DNA from 2 places in the Metabacillus sediminis genome. Region 1 is predicted to be linked to the other one. Evidence: riboswitches for the same ligand, from Rfam matches in the RefSeq annotation. Region 1 holds a riboswitch; the other holds the start of a gene.
The links. A riboswitch is a leader RNA that binds a small molecule or an ion and turns the genes downstream of it on or off. The one in region 1 is predicted to bind cobalamin.
Positions count from the first base shown of each region.

Region 2: linked by a shared signal. The riboswitch ahead of WCV65_RS05745 (ribonucleoside-diphosphate reductase subunit alpha) and the one ahead of WCV65_RS08445 (ABC transporter substrate-binding protein) in region 1 are both predicted to bind cobalamin.

Region 1 covers NZ_CP147407.1:1,592,878-1,602,437, reverse strand. Annotated here, with positions in the region: gene cobS (adenosylcobinamide-GDP ribazoletransferase) at 1-520, opposite strand, end outside; gene WCV65_RS08475 (cobyric acid synthase) at 517-2,013, opposite strand; gene WCV65_RS08470 (bifunctional adenosylcobinamide kinase/adenosylcobinamide-phosphate guanylyltransferase) at 2,010-2,549, opposite strand; gene cobD (threonine-phosphate decarboxylase CobD) at 2,543-3,607, opposite strand; gene cbiB (adenosylcobinamide-phosphate synthase CbiB) at 3,582-4,529, opposite strand; gene WCV65_RS08455 (adenosylcobinamide amidohydrolase) at 4,522-5,985, opposite strand; gene WCV65_RS08450 (iron ABC transporter permease) at 6,002-7,030, opposite strand; gene WCV65_RS08445 (ABC transporter substrate-binding protein) at 6,993-7,964, opposite strand; cobalamin riboswitch at 8,148-8,332, opposite strand; gene WCV65_RS08440 (NUDIX hydrolase) at 8,438-9,055, opposite strand; gene WCV65_RS08435 (protein YkpC) at 9,346-9,477, shown strand.
Region 2 covers NZ_CP147407.1:1,058,660-1,068,219, forward strand. Annotated here, with positions in the region: gene WCV65_RS05710 (ATP-binding protein) at 1-614, opposite strand, end outside; gene WCV65_RS05715 (hypothetical protein) at 849-1,091, shown strand; gene WCV65_RS05720 (hypothetical protein) at 1,100-1,351, shown strand; gene WCV65_RS05725 (hypothetical protein) at 1,477-1,695, shown strand; gene WCV65_RS05730 (hypothetical protein) at 1,692-1,955, opposite strand; gene WCV65_RS05735 (hypothetical protein) at 2,046-2,693, shown strand; gene WCV65_RS05740 (ribonucleotide-diphosphate reductase subunit beta) at 3,051-4,097, opposite strand; gene WCV65_RS05745 (ribonucleoside-diphosphate reductase subunit alpha) at 4,110-6,389, opposite strand; cobalamin riboswitch at 6,503-6,683, opposite strand; gene dat (D-amino-acid transaminase) at 6,880-7,737, shown strand; gene WCV65_RS05755 (SGNH/GDSL hydrolase family protein) at 7,889-8,689, shown strand; gene WCV65_RS05760 (ABC transporter ATP-binding protein) at 8,686-9,560, shown strand, end outside.

The DNA of each region.
Region 1 (9,560 bases):
AGGCTAACCCCTCTGACTTTACGGATGGAACGGCCGCGAGGAGTGCCCCCATTCCCATTCGGGATAGCATTGGAATAGCTGACATCAGGAAATAGTCTCTCCACTGCAGTCCTTCAATCACTTCATAAATAAAAAGAAATCGTGCTGCCAGTAAAATGATAACAGATAGAACTCCGAAGGCTCCTGTCCGGGGGTCCTTCATAATTTCCAGCCGCTTTTCCCTGTCTCTATATGAAAAATAAGCATCACTCGAGTCCATCCAGCCGTCAAGATGCAATCCTCCGGTCAGTAAAATGGCTGCCATCCAAATGATGAATGCGGCAGCGGGCATTGAAAATGGTGTGAACGTCAGGACAAGCCATAGCAATCCAGACAGGACAGCACCGATTAACAGACCTACGAACGGAAGCCATTGAACGGCATAAAGGACTCTTTTTTCATCCAGCTCAAAGGATCTTTTTACTGGAACAGCCGTAAAAAATTGGATAGCGATCAGTATGCCTTCTGTTCTCTTCTTCACTGCTCACACCCGCCTTCAGCCATGCACATCAATTTCTCCATGTCCAAGTGCTTTTCAACTTGCTCTGCAAGCAGATTGTAGCGTAGATCCTTCACCGCTTCCAGATTCAGTTCCGTAGCTGGTTTCAGCCCTTTAGCCTTGCGAAGCCTGTTGAGCCATGCGGTGCGGAAGCTGTCGTTGTAAAACAGATGATGCATATAGGTTCCAATGATCGAACCGGACACCGTTCCTGCATCGCCATTGCCACCTGGAAACTCAAGAAATGGATAGATGCTTTCGCTCTTTGTTACCCCCATATGTATTTCGTACCCGTCCACCGGTATTCTCCCGAGGCCGCAGTTCTCAGCTGTAAATCCTTTTCTGCGGGTCGTCTCTTTAATCATCCCGAATTCAGTAGATACTGGCAAAAGCCTCAAGCCAACTGCGCTCTCTCCTTGTTTTCCAGTATCGGTTCCATAAGGATCTGCCAGCTTTTCACCAAGCATTTGATAGCCCCCGCAAATTCCAAGCACCGCTTTTCCTGCATCAGCATGGGCCTTAATCGACTCGCCAAGTCCGTTGTCCTGAATCGTTTTTAAATCTGCCAGTGTGCTTTTGGTGCCTGGCAGGATGACAGCATCGGGATTCCCAAAATCAGAAGCTTTCGCGACGAATCGGATTCGTACATCCTTTTCATATAAAAATGGTTCAAAATCCGTGTAATTAGAAATGCTGGGAAGATGGACCACAGCTATATCCACGCTATAGACGGTTTTTTCAGGGAAAATGGAGGCTATAGAAAGGGAATCTTCTCCTTCAATCATATGACCATGCAGAAAAGGAATAATTCCGAGTACCGGCAGACCCGTCTGTTCTTCAAGCCAGTCCGCACCATCCTGAAATAGTTCGAGATCTCCTCTGAACTTATTAATAATCAGCCCTTTTACCCGATTCCGGTCATCCGGACTAAGAAGCGCAAGCGTACCGACGATGCTTGCAAAAACACCGCCCCGCTCAATATCGGCTACCAAAATAACCGGCAATTCAGCAAGCTCGGCAACCTTCATATTAACAAGCTCCCGGTCATTTAAATTCACCTCTGCCGGAGAGCCTGCTCCTTCTGCAATAATATAGGAATGTCTTTTACTCAGTTCATCCAGTGACGTCCGAATCGCCTGCAAACCCTTTTGGTAGTAGTCGGTACGGTATGCCATACCTGATAAAACACAATCCCTCTTTCCAAACAGGACGACTTCTGCCTGCATGTCACTCGAAGGCTTGAGCAAAATTGGATTCATATATACAGTTGCTTCCTGGCCCGCAGCCTCAGCCTGGACTCCCTGGGCCCTGCCAATCTCCATCCCATCTGCTGTTACATATGAATTATTGGACATATTCTGGGATTTGAATGGAGCCGTGTTCAGCCCTTTGTTGAAAAAAATCCGGCAAAGGGCGGCAGTAAGCAGGCTTTTGCCTGCATCGGAGGAGGTTCCTTGAAGCATTATCCCTTTCACTCTTTATCCCCCTTTTTCAAAATGGGCACCCCGTTTTCCACCATGTATGCCTCATCCGCTTCCTTCACAGCAGCCTGATGAAGTCTTCCGAGAACTTTTATGTATTCCAAAACAGCCCCCTCATAAAGATGAGCATCATATGACAGCTCATTTGAAACAGCAATCAGCATACCGCACGATTGGCGGAGCCTGCGAATTCCCATCATCATATGATTTACTGGATCTTCTGGGGGATCGGGGGCAAACATTTCATTATTCAGCCAAGTTGTGAGGCAATCCAGGACAAGGATATCATCACGGCTGAAGTGAGGAGCAAGCTCATGAAGATTCCGCGGCTTCTCAAACGTCTCCCATGATTTCTGAGAGTCATTGCGCTTTAATTGATGCATGGCAATCCTAAGCTCCATTTCCTTGTCTGTAGCCCGTCCTGCGGCAATATAATTTAATTTCCCATTGCCTGCTGCAGCTTCCTCTGCAATCCGTTCAGCAAATGATGACTTGCCGCTCCTTACTCCTCCTGATATAAAAATCAGCATCCCTTCCACTCCTTAAGCGCCGCAATAAGCGCTTGATTCTCATTGGGCAGCTTCACGGCAATCCGGAGATAGTTTCCGTCCAATCCGGCAAAATTTTCTGTATGCCTTGTGACGATGCCTTTTTTCAGCAGATAGGGGTAAAGTTCTTTTTCCTTTGGCGCTGCAATCAAATAATAGTTGGTTGAGCTCGGGTAAACGGTCATTCCAATGGAAAGAAGCTCATATTTCACTTTTTCCCGTTCAGAAGCGATCCATCCTCTCGTCTTCTCAGCATGATCTGTATCCTTTGCACAGGAAATCCCCATTCTCTGCGCCAGTGCATTCACACTCCAGTGCGGCTGTCTTTTCTTTAGCTTTTTAATTATAGGAGCGGATGCCATCACATAGCCAAGCCTGATTCCAGCAAGAGCATACATTTTGGTTACGGATCGTAAAATAATCAAATTCGAAAAACGGCAGAGGTCCCCTGCAAGTGAATGACTTTCCGCAGTGAAATCGTAAAATGCCTCATCACAGATAATAAGGGTTTCTGTTTTTTCTGCCTGTTTGATTACCTCAAGGAGCAGAGCGCGGCTGTAGACTCTTCCAGTCGGGTTACTTGGATTGCAGATAAAGACAGCTTTTTTTCCTTGCATCTTCTTAAAAATACGTTCATCAAGGTCCCAGCCATTCTCCTCTCTCAAAACAAGTGAGTCGATGACTGCACCTTGCACCTCCAATGCCTGGCGGTATTCCGAAAAAGCTGGTTCTGTAATCAGCACCTGTTCATCCTTTAACAGCTGGGCCAAAATAAAAATAAGTTCTGCCGCACCGTTCCCGGGCAGGATGCACTCTGCCGGGAGCTGCTCTTTTTCAGAAAGTGCCTGCACCAAAGCCGCTGCTTCAGGATCAGGATAATCGTAAATATCCTGCAAATAATCCAGCCAGTTTTCTTTTATAAAAGGCGGCGGACCAAGGGGGTTGGTATTTACGCTAAAGTCTATGATTTTATCCGGAGGAATCATATGGAGACGATGATACACATGCTGCGGATTAGAACCATGATGGGGTAAATTCAACAAGCATTCCTCCTATCCATAAGAAAACAATAAAGGCAGCTACCGTCCTTTCCATAATCTCAACAGACTGAATGATATGGATCCTTTTCAATGGCCTTTCCGGCTTTCCCATTCTTGCTCTGTCTGATTGGACACCCTGATAAAAGTTGATGCCGCCAAGCTCAATATGAAGCATAAATGCAACAGCTGCTTCCCCCCATCCGCTATTTGGGCTTGGATGTTTTTTTGCATCCAGGGATACTTGATTCCAAAACCCAAGCTTACCGTGAACCAGCAGCATCATAAAGGCCGTTATTCTTGCAGGTATCCAATTCAATCCATCATCGAGCTTTGCGGAAGCCCAGCCAAATTCATGATACCGCTCATTTTTATAACCGACCATTGAATCAAGTGTGTTAGCAAGCCGATAAAAAATGGCCAAGGGAGCTCCGCCGGCTGCCGCCCAAAATAGCGGTGCTGTCACTCCATCACTTGTATTTTCTGCAACCGTTTCGACCGCTCCTCTCACGATTTCGCTTTCGTGAAGGTCTTCTGTATCTCTGCCTACAATATAGGACAGTTTCATCCGGGCTTCGTCAATCAAACCGGACCTTAATGGTTTTTCCACTTCCAATGCTGCTTCCTTTAAGCTTCGCTCGGCGATTGCAGTAAAGATAACCGCTGCTTCGAAAAGAACACCGGCCGCAGGATGAAGAGTGTAGCACAATTCTTGTAAAACAATCACCGCGGCGACGACCGCCGCTGAGAGAATCAGCACCATCATAATCCCTTTTATCTTCCTGTATTCCCCTTTATTCAGCCTCTTTTCCAATAAAGCAATCATTGTACCGAACCACCTGACAGGGTGGGGCATCTTTGGGGGATCTCCAAGGAGCCGATCAAGGAGAAATGCAATACTTAAGGCAAGCAGATGATTAAGCATGTCTTTTTTTCTCCAAATACCGGCCGACGGAATCGATTGTACAATCATACACGCTTTTTCCAATAGCCCTGCCAAGCTCTGTTGCAGGACCGCCGTAAGGCAATTCCTGTCCCTGCTGGGTAGCGGCAATCAGAACACTGTCCGTCGTTGTTCCAGTAGCCAGGGTTTTCGTTACAGGGTCTTGAATAAACCGGTCTGCCAAAGCCCTCGTTTTCGCTTCTGTCGCTGTAATTACAGCTTGGATGAATGCTTCCTCTGAGCAGATTCCATTTACAAATACCCATGTGTTGATCGTACCTTGGGAAGCACTCAGTCTGTCCATTCCACTCGAAGCATCTGCCGCATTGCCTGTTCCGGCAGTCACGACTGTCAATATGGAAAAGCCCGCGAGCTCGGTCATTTTTACACTGACATCCTCCAGCTGAACCGCCGTCATCATCCCAGCCGTTTCATTCGGATCAAAGCCTTTTGACTGAATGAAACGGATTAAATCCACCTGTGCATGATCGGTGCTGTAATTTAGATCTACATGTCTGTTTAAAAAGGTCGTATACCAGCCAATACCAGCATGAACAACAGCAGAAGACAGCGTTTTTAACGGAATTGGTGATTTTAAAGCGATGTATTCAGGGTGAATAGACAGCCATTCCTCTGTAATCCTGACTTGCCTTTCCGGGCTTCCCGGGGAATCCAGAATGACCTGCGGGCTTTGATGGGACGGATGATAATGGCGTTTAACCTCTGCGCTGTACACCTTTTTTAATGTTGGCTCCTGCAGCGCTTCATAAGGTGTCCCGATATCTGAAATGGCTCCTTCGCTCAAAAGCATCACTCTGTCGCAATACAGGCTGGCCATATTCAAATCGTGGAAAATAGAAACAATCGTTAAGTTCCGTTTTTTTGTCCAGCTCTTTAAACGTGAAAGAAGACTTTGCTGGAATGCAAGATCTAAATGATTCGTCGGCTCATCCAAAAGCAAAATATCCGGATCCTGGGCAAGTGCCTGAGCCAAAAAGACGCGCTGCTGTTCTCCACCGCTTAAGCTCTGGATTGAACGCCCGGCAAATCCGGCGACCCCTGTATCCTTCATCGCAAGCTCCACAAGCTCTTCATCCTCAACTGTCCACCTTGGAAGAATCCTTGCCTGATGGGGGTAGCGTCCAATACTGACCGCTTCCTTTACCGTCATGTCAAACGCTGTCTGGGTAAGCTGGGGCAGAACAGCCATCACCTTCGCCAGTTCTTTGCTGGAGTATGCCGTTACGTTCTTATTTTTTATCATGATTTGTCCTTTTGTCACCGGCAGAATGCCTGATAGCATCTTCATCAATGTCGTTTTCCCGCTGCCATTAGGTCCGAGAATACCGAAGAACTCCCCTTCCTGCACGGAGAAACAGATGTTATTCAATATGTTTTTTTGATGATATCCGCCAGCAATATTCTGAACTGAAATCATATATTAACCTCCTTTCCTACGAACTTCTTTTCTTAGCTGCCAGAATAGCGGCAAAAACCGGGGCTCCGGCAATTGCGGTGATAATCCCAATTGGAAGCTCTACCGGTGAAATGACCGTCCTTGCCAGCAAATCAGTCAAAATCAGAAATCCTGCTCCGAATATCATCGATAATGGAAGCAAATGGCGGTGATCACTTCCGCACAGGAGCCTCGTCATATGAGGAATAACAAGTCCGACAAAACCAATCGTCCCGGAAACAGCAACCGCAGAACCCGTCAGCATTGAAGCGGAAATAATGATAAGAAATTGCTTCCGTTTCACATTAACTCCAATATGGCGCGCCCGGTCCTCTCCGAAGGCAAATGCATTCAATTCTCTGCTGTGCATAAGAAGCAGAAATGCACCAGCAGCTGTAAACGGCAAAATCATATGTACATATGGCCAGCCTCTCATCGAAACACTGCCAAGAAGCCAGTTCATTACCTGCCTGAGCTCCTCTCCGCTCAAAGCGATGATCAGGGAAATGAAAGAACCTAAAAACGAGTTAAAGATAATCCCTGCTAAGATCATCGTCTCCATTGACGTTCTCCTCTGGGCGAGATAAGCAAATCCAAGGACACCAAACATGGTCAGAAATCCGGAAGCGATGCTGACGATTGGCAGGGAAAAACTGCCGAACGCCTGGAATCCAAAATAAATAACACTAACTGCTCCGAGAGATGCACCCGAGGAAACTCCGAGTGTATAAGGATCGGCTAGCGGATTTCTCAGCAGCCCCTGAAAAGCGGCACCTGATAAAGCAAGTGCCGCCCCTACAAGGCCTGCGAGGAGAACACGCGGAATACGAATCGACATTAATATATTTTCATTTGCCTCAGAAGCCGCATTTCCGCCTAATAGAACAGAAACAATTTCAGCTGGAGAAATAGCTGCAGTACCAATAGAAACGGCAGCTAAAAAGGCGACCGCTAAAAAAAGGATCGCCAAAGTATATTGAAAGATACGGTTATTTTGTAAAAACGTCCGGATAGATTGAGTGCGCAAGTTCTTCTACTCCTTCAATTAAACGCGGACCCGGTCTTGTAACTTTATCCGAATGCACGTCAAAAACTGCTTTATTTTTGATTGCGGCAACACTCTCCCAGCCTTTCCGGCTCATCACCTGTTTAATGGGATCCGGACTATAATAGCCATAGGTCGTCACAATGGTATCTGGATTCAATTTAACAATTGCTTCTTCGGTCATTTTCGGCCATCCGCTTTGTGCTGCCGCAGCATTTTCAGCTCCGACCGTCGTTAATATGTCATTAAGGAACGTGTCTTTGCCTGCTGTATAGATTTCGGGTGAAGGAGAAACCTCTACGAACACCCTTTTTCTTCGATCATCCGGGATGCTCGCTGCTTTTTCTTCGATATTGGCAAGATCCTTTTTCATTCCATCAATCATTTTCTCAGACTTCTCACCTTCTCCCGTTGCCTTCCCGATCATTTCCATAGACTCATAAACTTCTTCGAAACTTTGTGCCTCATTGACCACCACTACATCAATTCCTGCATCCTTCAGCTGTTTCAGTCCATCAGCGGAATTATGCGCCCCTGATTCATGTGCCAGCACCAAATCAGGCTGAAGGCCAATAATTTTCTCAACATTAAAATCCATTCCGCCGACTTTTTCTTTCCTAAGAGCTTCTTCCGGATAGTTATCGTTATCGGTTACGCCAACAACTTTATCTCCCAAACCCATAGAAAAGATAATTTCCGTATTGCTCGGAATTAGAGAAACAATTTTCTTCGGCTCATCTTCAATTGTCACTTCTGAATTGGATGCATCTTTTATTATAATTGGAAATTCTGTTTTGTTTTCCTGTGATGCCTGCTGTTCCTTTGTTTTCTCAGGTGCTGCAGAATCAGATGCGCAGCCTCCTAAGACGCCCGCTGTCAAAAGCAGCGCTGTTAAAGCAGATAAGTACTTATTCATTTTTTTATCCCCCGTAATCATTCTTCAATTGCGTTGCCGTCACCAGCTCAAGCTTGGCTGGATTTCCTGAAAAACAAAAAACACCTCCCTGGCAAAAGGAGATGACGGTTCATGTTATGTAGACTGCATAAGCCAATAAGAGACTTTCCTGTCAACGTTAACACCATCCTATCCTCGTAGGTATGCGGTGACGAGGTGTGAGGCAGGTCTCCTGGCTCATGATCATCGCTCCCCGCTCCTTCCCATGCATTGCCGCACAGTGGATTAAGCAGGTCACTCCCATTTACAGTGGCGGGACCGCGCCGGAGTTAAACCGGCTTCCCTTTTAAGCTGACAAAAAAATCAGCACCTACACCTTATCGATATGAATATTTCGTACACGAAGTATTATACACAACCTTAAGCCTCATGTCAGTCGCTTTCTATTAACTTATGAAAAGGAAAAAGCAGCAGACAGCTGCTTTTCACAGTCGTTAATCAAAGTACACCTGTTTTTCTGCATCCCATCCATACTCAAACAAAATTCTAATCTGGCTTTCTGTAATTCTGCCAACAGAAAGTTCAGGAAGTTCATCCAGTCCAAAAAAACCTGCATCCAATGTCTCAAAACCAGTTGTGAGCTTGCCCCCTATTTCTTCACACAAAAAGAAAAGCTTATAAATATGATAGGCTCCAGGCGGATGAGGATGGCACTTCTTGTCCATCACCGCAATCAGCCTTACTGGCTTAACTTCTAACCCAGACTCCTCAAATGCCTCCTTTGCTGCATTTTCCGAAGGACTTACCCCGATATCCGCCCATCCTCCAGGCAGGGACCAGCGACCATCCATCATCTCCCGAACGAGAAGGATCTTGTTGTCTCTAAAAACAACTGCTCTAACATCCACTTTAGGCGTCTGATAGCCTGTTTCGTTTGCGAACAATTCTGGAAGCTTTTCCATCGGCACTTCGGTATATTGGGCCATAATCTCCTGACTCAGCTCCCTCAGACGCTCAAACCGCTCTATATCAAATTGGTCCTTTGAATAAGCAAGACCCGCCTGTGAAAGAGACTGAATCTCCTTTGCCCATGTTACCCACTTTGGCTCCATGATTCTCCTCCTATCCCTATCCTCTATTTGCATTGTATCCTATGTAAGGATGACATGCATAGACACGGCTTTTGATGAAGGGCTTAGCGGAATATCTCATCACCAAACCATTTCTCTCGTTGAGTAATTTTTATAGATTGAGTAACCGCCTTCTTATGGGACCTAGTTTCAGTTCGGAACAGGTATATTTCCCCATTTTTCAAAAAGAAGAGGTTTATCCCTTTCCAAACAGCTTGTCCCCGCTTTATATTGGTGAAGGATTTTCTATTAATGAGCGGAGGGTTCAAAAGATGAGAGATATGGGCAGAAGAATAGTGATTAGTCTGGTGCTGGCAGGGATTATACTGGGGGGAATGAGTGTATCGTTTGCCAATTTGCCGGACGAAGATCAGCGGGAAGAAAATTTAATTGTCCGCCCTTAAGTCGGTTCTCAAACTAAAAAGAGCAGCCGGGATCCTGATCCCGAACTGCCTTCTTCCTTTAAGTTAACGTAACAAACAGGCTG
Region 2 (9,560 bases), 530 kb from region 1:
CCTATCACCCGGAATTTTTCTGAGTTTTGCATGTCTGACCGCAGCTTCTGTATTTCTCTAATAGATTCATTTAACATCGTAAAGAACCATGTGATGGCTAATACAAAGATTAGATGAATCATCTGTACTTTGAGATAGTCTATGGAAAATCCCTTTAACAATCCGAAAATGGAAATCCCTGTGGAAATATAGAAAAAAGATAGCCCTACAGCCATTTTAACTCGTCCATCTTTATTCGAACGTGCAAAGGACTTTTGAAAATATAGTAGAACAGGCAGTGATATGGATAAGACAATAACAGTCGTATAAAATCCTATACTAATTCCAAAATAAAGGCGATACAGGATGATAAGGGCTGACAGAAAGACGCCTGGCCAAAACCCGCCGTATAATATTCCGAATAGCAGAGGGATAATCCTCAGATCCAAACGGGCATTTTGACCAAAACTCACTGGGAAGGACATGCATAACAGTATTGAAATACCCCACAAAACAGCCATGATGACCTTTCTGTTTTTATGGCTCTGTACCTTCTCCGTGACAAGAGTAAAATAAATGAAAATAGGTATGGAAATAAGTGTTAGCTGCAGCAAAAAATCCTTAATTATATTCATCTTGGCTACCTTCCCTATTCAGTTCTTTAGCTGAATTCTTAAAATACATTCCATTCAGCCTGTTTTCTTATAGAGAAAAAAAGGATTATAGTAGTTATTATACTTTAAAGTTATCAGAATTTGTCGACGATTAAATCTGACTTTCCATTTTCTTTTAATGCAAGTCCATTCACACTACCCAGCATCCATACATATAGTAAGGTAAATTGCAGGAGAGAAACGGAGGATTGGATTGTGCCAGTTTCCGTCGTTTTTAATCAGATTAACGTAGTAAGCATGGCGGCAAATTCCATTATTTCTTCTGGACAGAATAGCCAGCCTGACTGGAATGCCCAGGGGAAATTTAATTCAGGGAACGGGAATTACGTGAATTCTTGCGCGATCGGGTGTACGAACATTATCAATGATCAGGATTTATTCGATATGGCGATTTCGCAGCCGGAAAATATTAATCCGCAGCCGACCGCTCAATTTTAAGAAATAGTATGAAAAATTTAACCATTCAATTTACCAATATAAATATCTCTGCACTGTCCTCGAATTCGGGTGTTTTTACGGGAACCAATTCCCAATATGATTGGACCGTCAGTATGAAGAGCAATGCAGGATTCGGGAAAATCATTGGGGAAAATAACGTTTCAATCAACAACGTGAATATTGTGCATGATGACGATGTGATGGATTCCGATTTTACTCAAAACCAGGAATCGAATGATCAGCCTGTCTATCAAAGTTAATCCGAAGACCATCTTTTCCGGATGGTTTTCTTTTGGATTGAGGTCATACTTTAGCGTTGCATCTTATATATATCTAATAAGTAGAGCAATGGTCCGTGGACAAGCATAAGAAAGGGGCTCTTTCAATGCCAAAGATAGATTTTCAATCAGTGACAGTCAAGCTGATTCAAAATAGCTCTGGTTTGTTTTATGGCCAGAACCTCCAGTATAAATGGAAAAATAAATCGAGGGTTTATGAAGGGTTTGGAAGAGTGAGCGGAAATTCCAATAAAATATTTAATAATGTTACGTTGGATGAAACGCAGGAGAAGAAAGCAGAAGACTCTAATAAGAAACAGAACTAAAGGGCCCGTTTTCCTTTGGTGACTTGCTGATACACCTTTTCTGGTGATTTTTTCAAATGATCGTGAAGAACAAGGTGTGAATTATGAAAAATTTCATTGTCATTGCCAGATATGGTGCCGAAGCCGGAATGATGGCTGTCTAGCGATGAAGTCCAATTAATCTGCAGGTTTCTTCCTATGAATATACCTGCATTATCTGCAATTTCATGCACATTCAAGTCTTTAAAATTGATTTCAGGGGAATGTAGGTTAATTCTCATATTTCCTCCCTCAATACAAAATGTCAGTCCGCCAGGCTCATTTTATAATATGACGCAGCTGGGCGGAACGTGCAAAAGGGATGAAACGGAATGGCATCGGATGAAAAGGCCTGGTTAGAACTTCTTCAGCGAATCGAGAAAAGATTGGAAGCGATAGAGAGAACGGTTAAAAATACTCAGAGCCGCGTGCACCAAACTTTTCATATTGAACACATTGAGTCAATGAACATTCAAGAATTAACCTACCATTTAGACAATGTAGATGTGAAGCAGCTGAGCGGGACGATGAATATAGGAAATACGTTTCCTTACTCCGCAAATACTGCCCGGCATGTCAAACCCGAAAATCAGTCTAAAGAAGAGATATATATTCGAATCAATGGAAAGAACATACCCTATCAAATCGGTAAACCGCAGAAGGAACTTCAGGAAGATGATGGAAAACCGCTTTCTGCGAACTTCACCATCGGAGACATTCATATTGGAGCCGTAGAGGATGCGTCTGCCGTTAACTTCGGCAATAACTTTCCGACAGATTTTAAAAGCAGTAAAAAGCATAATCAGGGATTTGGCAACATCCTTGGCAATGGAAATGATATTCATGATATCCTTTCCCATCAGGAGGAAAGGGATGTTACAGAGGTCTTCAGCGACAGTCCGGATCAGTTGCAGCCTGAATGGCTGAAATGGCTGAAGGAGCAAAAGAATGACGGGGAGGAAGAAGGGGAACCGGAATGAAATAAGGAGCTGCTGCTGAAAAAGATATTTCAGCAGCAGCTCCTTTTGAGGTGCCAGTCCCGCACTCTATTACCGAAATAAAGCTCCGGCACGAGCTCTGCAAACCGTTGATGGGCAAGGGTTTGAGAGGAGATGTCTCTGTCCCGTTCTGCGGTGAAGCATCGCGTGACTGACCCGGTGCCAGTCCCGCACTCTATTACCGAAATAAAGCTCCGGCACGAACTCTGCAAACCGTTGATGGGCAAGGTTTGAGAGGAGATGTCTCTGTCCCGTTCTGCGGTGAAGCATCGCGTGACTGACCCCGCGGCTGCACATTTATCCACTCAAATTAAGTACAAACCAAGCCTTTGAGACATTTTACAAATCATCAAATCCATTATCCACATTATTTACTTTCGTATACTGCCGTGATTTCTGCTCAAAGAAATCGGATTTGCCGAGGTCGACTTCTTCGTATGCTTTGATCCACTTGAGCGGATTTGTCCTATATCCTTCAAACGGACGGTCATAGCCGAGCTGATTGGAGCGGACGTTGGCATAAAACTTAATATAATCCTCGACGTCTTTCATGCTGATGCCTTCAATTTTATTACCTATTATATGGCGGCCCCATTCGATTTCAAGCTCGGCGGCTTCTACAATGGTCCTTTCCACGAACACTTTCAAATCCGGTGTATCATATTCCGGATATTGTACAAGCACCTCTCTGAAAATTTTCACGAATAAATCGACGTGAATTTGTTCATCGCGGTTGATGTAGTTAATCATCGTGCTCGTCGCGACCATTTTCTGATTGCGGGCGAGGTTATAAAAGAAGGCGAATCCTGAGTAGAAAAACAGGCCTTCGAGAATGACGTCATAAACAAGCGACTTAAGCAGGTTTTCAACATTTGCGTTTTCTGCAAAAGCCTTATAGCCGTTAGTGACAAAGTCATTCCGTTCTCTTAGTATTTCCTCGCTCCGCCAATACTCGAATACTTCCTCCTGCTTGTTTTTCGGAACGATGCTGGAGAGTACATATGAGTAGGAATGATTGTGAATGACCTCCTGCTGGGCAAGCATAATCATGAGCGCGTTAATGCTGGAGTCTGTGATGTAGTCAGCGACTTTTCCTGCATAATCGGTTTGAATGCTGTCGAGCAGGGCGAGAAGCCCAATGATTTTCAGGAAGGCGTCCTTTTCATACTCATCGAGGTCTTTAAATTGCTTAACATCCTGAGACATATTGATTTCAAACGGTGTCCAGAAGTTCGATAGCATTTTTTTATATTTGGAATACGCCCACGGATAGGCGACATCATCCCAGTTCAAAATGTTGGAGCTCCGGCCGTTGATCAGGGCAGTGGAACGATTCGGCGCATCCGGATCCATAATGGTCCGCTGCGACAGGGCAATATCTGTCATCTGTTTTTCCTCCTAGCTCGCGCATGAATCGCAGTCTTCAATCAGGCTGGAAGTGGAGCGGACATAATACGTTGTTTTAAGTCCTGCATTCCAGGCACCCATGTGAAGAGCAAGCAATTCTTTTGCTTTGATCGTATTCAAAACGTAAAAGTTAAATGAGATCGATTGATCGATATGGCGCTGTCTCGCCGCATTCTGTTCAATGCTCCAATGCTGATCCGTGAAATAGGCGGATTTATAATACCAGGTCGTTTCCGGGCTCAAATCAGGGGCCGTCACCGGAATCTTGTAGTCTTTCTTTTCTTCCGAATAAACCTTTTGAAAAATCGGATCAATACTTGCTGTGCTGCCGGCAATGATGGAGGTGGATGCATTTGGTGCGACGGCCATCAGATAGCCGTTCCGCATGCCGTTTTCAGCGATTTGCTGCTGCAGTTCCTGCCATTCTTCAGAACGGTAGCCTCGGTTCTCAAAATAAGTGCCTGTTTCCCAGCCGGACCCTTCAAATGCCGGATAAGATCCTTTTTCCTTCGCCAGCTCCGAGCTCGCCTGAATGGTCAAAAAGGAAATTTTCTCATATAGCTTATCGGCGTACTGTACCGCTTCCTCACTTTCCCACTTAATCCCTTCAAGAGCTAGAAGGTGATGCCAGCCAAAGGTTCCGAGTCCGATTGCGCGGTATTTCGAATTGGTGAGCTTCGCCTGCAGAACGGGTATTTCGTTTAAATCGATAACGTTATCAAGCATTCGAACCTGGATCGGGACAAGGCGTTCAAGCACATCCTCTCTAACTGCTTTAGCAAGGCTGATGGAAGAGAGATTGCAGACAACAAAATCCCCGGGTGTTTTCACCGTAATGATTTTTCCATCCTCTGTATATTGTTCATCCATCGTGGTAGCGCTTTGGTTTTGGGTGATTTCTGTACAAAGATTGGTACAATATACCATTCCAGCATGTGCATTGGCATTCATCCGGTTCACTTCATCCCGGTAGAACATAAACGGTGTTCCGGATTCCAGCTGGCTGATCATAATGCGTTTCATAATATCGATCGCCGGAATGATTTCCTTCGCCAAATCAGAGTGGCGGACACATTCCCAATATTTTTCCCGGAAGCTGCCGCTGCCTTTTTTCTCGTCAAAAAAATCCTCCAGGCTGTAGCCGAGTGTTTTTCTTACCTCATGCGGGTCGAATAAATACCAGTCACCGCGTTCCTCGACCTGTTCCATGAAAAGATCCGGCAGACAGACGCCCGTGAACAAGTCATGGGTGCGGAGACGCTCATCTCCATTGTTCAGTTTTGAATCAAGGAATGAGAAAATGTCCTTGTGCCATACATCCAGGTAAACCGCAATCGCGCCTTTTCTTTGGCCAAGCTGATCCACGCTGACCGCCGTATTGTTGAGCTGCTTCATCCACGGAAGCACACCGGAGGAAACGCCTTTGAATCCGCGGATATCACTGCCGCGGCTGCGGATTTTCCCAAGATAGACACCGATGCCGCCGCCGCTTTTCGAAAGATTCGCAATGTCTGTGTTGCTGTCAAAAATCCCCTGCAAACTGTCGTCAATTGTATCGATAAAGCAGCTGGACAGCTGACCGACGGATTTCCCTGCATTTGATAGAGTAGGAGTCGCAACCGTCATATAAAGATTGCTCAGCGCCCAGTATGCTTCTTTTACGAGGTGGATCCTGTGCTCCGCCGGCTCTTTTGCCATCAGGGTCATTGCAATGATCATAAACCGTTCCTGAGGAAGCTCCATCACATTTTTGCTGTAGTCGCGGGCAATGTAGCGGTCAGCAAGTGTCCGGAGTCCAATATAGGTGAAGAGCAGATCGCGGTCCGGATCGATTATCTCGCCCAGCTCGCTGATTTCTTTTGGGCTATAGACTTGCGGAATCAGATCTCCGTAAATGCCGATGCTATGAAGCTTATCGACTAATTCAAGAAATGATCCGTACTGCTCTCTTTTTTCATAGCCCCTGCTTTTGGCCGCTTCAGCATAGAGCTGATCCAAATACAGACGGGCACAGAAGTATGTCCAATCCGGCTCAAGCTCGGATATATTGGCCAAGCCTTCTAATATGCTTAGGTTTTTTATTTGTTTTTCTGTATATGTATCTCTGGATGCAATCAATTCTTTTAATCTCTCTGTAAAGTGATGCAAATCAAGGTGGGGGAAGTCCGTCCCGGCTTCCTGAATCCATTGAGTAAAGTCATGTTCGTCAAACGGCCCTTTTATGCCTTTTTCATTGGTAATCATCGTCATCGTATCGGTTGTCATAGCCATCCTCCTCCAAGGGAAAATAAAAAATCCGCTCTTGGCAATTGAGCGGATCAAACGATAGAATAAAAGAGGATCTTTTATTTCCACCGTTTCATCTTCCCAATCCCCGGGAAAAGCGAAACATATCCAGCATCGGCAGGTCTCCTGACTTGTGCTTCCTCCTACTTTGAGCCCTTCCCGTACGAAGCCGTACAGTGGTATGCCCATTTCGTCACACTTACAGTTGCGGGGACAGTTCCGGTATCTCACCGGATTCCCTTTTAAGCTAATCTTAGCACCGTTTGCTGTGGAATATAATCAATATATAGTAGTTTGTTTTTTGTTTGTATTCTATATCTTGTGTTTAGTATAGATACATATTATAGGACAAGAATGCAGATTTCAACTATTTACCGTCAAAAATATTCTTTTTTATTTATTCGGATGTGCTTGACAACAGCGCGGCCCACCGTTTGTAATGATAAGAACAAATCCTAAACGTTAGAGGTGCACAATGAAAATCCTGATGAATACGAAACTGATTGATAGAGGGCAGGCAAAAGTAGATATTGAAGACAGAGGGTATCAGTTTGGAGACGGTGTATACGAAGTGATCCGCGTGTATGAGGGAGAAATTTTTACAATGGATGAACACCTTCAGAGACTCGAAAGAAGTGCAGGTGAAATCAAAATCTCTCTTCCTTACAGTTTGACGGAGCTTAAAGACAGAATAAGAGAATTGGTGTCAGTGAATCAGGTATGGGACGGCGGAATCTATATGCAGGTGACAAGAGGGGTCAGCCCAAGAAATCATCTTTTTCCCGGATCAGATATTCCAGCTCAGCTGGTAGCCTATCCGATTCCATCGAAACGTCCGGAAGAGCTTCAAAAAACCGGCGTTGAGGTCATCACAGCGGAGGATATGCGCTGGAAACGATGCGACATTAAAAGCCTGAATCTTCTGTGGAATGTGATGGCGAAACAGGAAGCTGCGGACGCAGGAAAATTTGAAACCATTTTTGTGCGGGACGGTATTGTCACAGAAGGAAGCTCAACAAATTTTTATGCAGTTAAGGATGGAACGGTTTATACGCATCCCTCCAATCACTTCATTTTGAACGGGATCACACGCCTTAAAATATTGGAAGCATGCAGAAATGCCGGGGTAAATACAGTGGAAAGAGAAATTCAGGCATCCGAACTCGATCAGTATGAGGAAGCCTTTATCTCCTCTACAACGATCGAAGTTATGCCGATTGTAAAAATTGACGGCAAATCCTACAGCAAAGGAAAGCCGGGACCGGTCACCCTGTCGATTCAAAAAGCGTTCCGGGATTTGCTTCCCGACCGGAAAAAGGACGGCGTTTTATAAGCAGTAATACCATTTAAAACCCGGGAATGCTGTTCAATACGCATTCCCGGGTTTTATTATGAGCAGCACATTGATGAAAGTGCAGTTGTAAGCTTTTCCAAAGATTTAAGGTACAATAAAAGAATCTCACTGAAAGGTGCAAACCATTGAAATGAAAAGTGTAAAACTGATAGCGGGAATTTCATTAGCCGCAAGCATATTGTGGATAGGCGGTTTAGGATACACGGTGAACAGCCAATTTTTTCAGCAGCCTGATCCTCCTGCAAAAATGATCACCAAAACATCTGATCCAAAGCCGGTCAAGCAGGATGGTGAGTATCTTGTCGTTGGGCTTGGCGATTCTCTTACAAGAGGGATTGGCGACGGAAGCGGGAAAGGATATGTCGGGTATTTAATGGATCATCTGCGAGGCAAGTCAGAGCAGAAGTTCCAGCTCTCTAATTTATCTATCAGCGGACAGACATCGTCCGGGCTGGACAAGCAGCTGAAGCAGGCAGAAATACAGCGCCAAATCAGTAAGGCCGATGCCATTGTAATGACCATCGGGGGAAATGATCTTTTTGCGGGCGGACAGGTGATGAACGACCTTTCGACCAAGACGGTTGAACAGACAAGAACGGCTTTCATCAAAAGACTTGGGGGAATTTTTAAGCAAATCCGTACCATCAATCCTGATGCGACGATCTTTTACATTGGGCTTTATAACCCGTTTAATGATCTTTCCAATCGCTCAGTAACCTCCGGCATTGTCCGAGAGTGGAATTTTTATACCGCTAATGAAGCGGCAAAATATAAGAAAACCATTTTGGTGCCAACCTTTGATTTGTTTGAACAGAACGTGAATGACTATCTGTACAGTGATAAATTTCATCCTAATGAAGAGGGGTATAAGCTAATAGGAGAGCGGCTGTCCTCGCTCATCATCTTCAGTGAGGAGGGGAAGAAAAAATGACAGAAAATGTGACGCTCTCTGTAACGGGTCTAAAGAAAAGGATCAAAAAAAAGGAAATTATTAAAGGGCTAAGTTTTGAGCTTCAAAAAGGGGAAGTATTCGGATTTTTAGGTCCGAACGGAGCTGGTAAAACGACGACTATCCGTATGCTGGTCGGGTTGATTAAACCGACATCAGGCAAGATCACCATATGCGGATATGACTTGGAAAAGCAGTATACAAAAGCCATCCGGAATATCGGCTGCATCGTTGAAAATCCGGAGCTTTATACGTATTTAAGCGGGCGGGAAAATCTTGAGTATTTCAAACGGATGATTCCGGGTTTGAAAAAGGAGCGGATTGATGAAGTTGTCCATCTTGTCCGGCTCGAGCACCGCATTGATGACCGGGTCAGTACGTATTCGCTCGGGATGAGGCAAAGACTTGGGATTGCCCAGGCGCTCCTTAGCCGTCCCAAAGTTCTCATCTTAGATGAACCGACAAACGGTCTAGATCCGATGGGAATTCGGGAAATGCGCGAATTTATCCGGTATCTTGCAGAGAAGGAGGGATTAACCGTTCTTGTTTCTTCCCATCTGCTCAGTGAAATCCAATTAATGTGCGACCGGGTAGCCATTATGTCGAAAGGAAAGGTTCTCCGTGTTGACACCGTTACGGCCTTGCTGACAGAAAAAGAGCGAGTAATCTGGCATGCTGAGCCCCTTTCAAAAGCGAAGGAGCTGCTCGGACAGGAAACGGCGATTCTTGCAGAGAAGGACGGAACGCTTATAACTGCAAATGACGAAAGTCAGATCGCCGTTTGGAATCAAAAGCTCGTCAACGAAGGTGTAAGTGTAAAAGGAATCGAAATAAAGCTTCCAACACTGGAAGA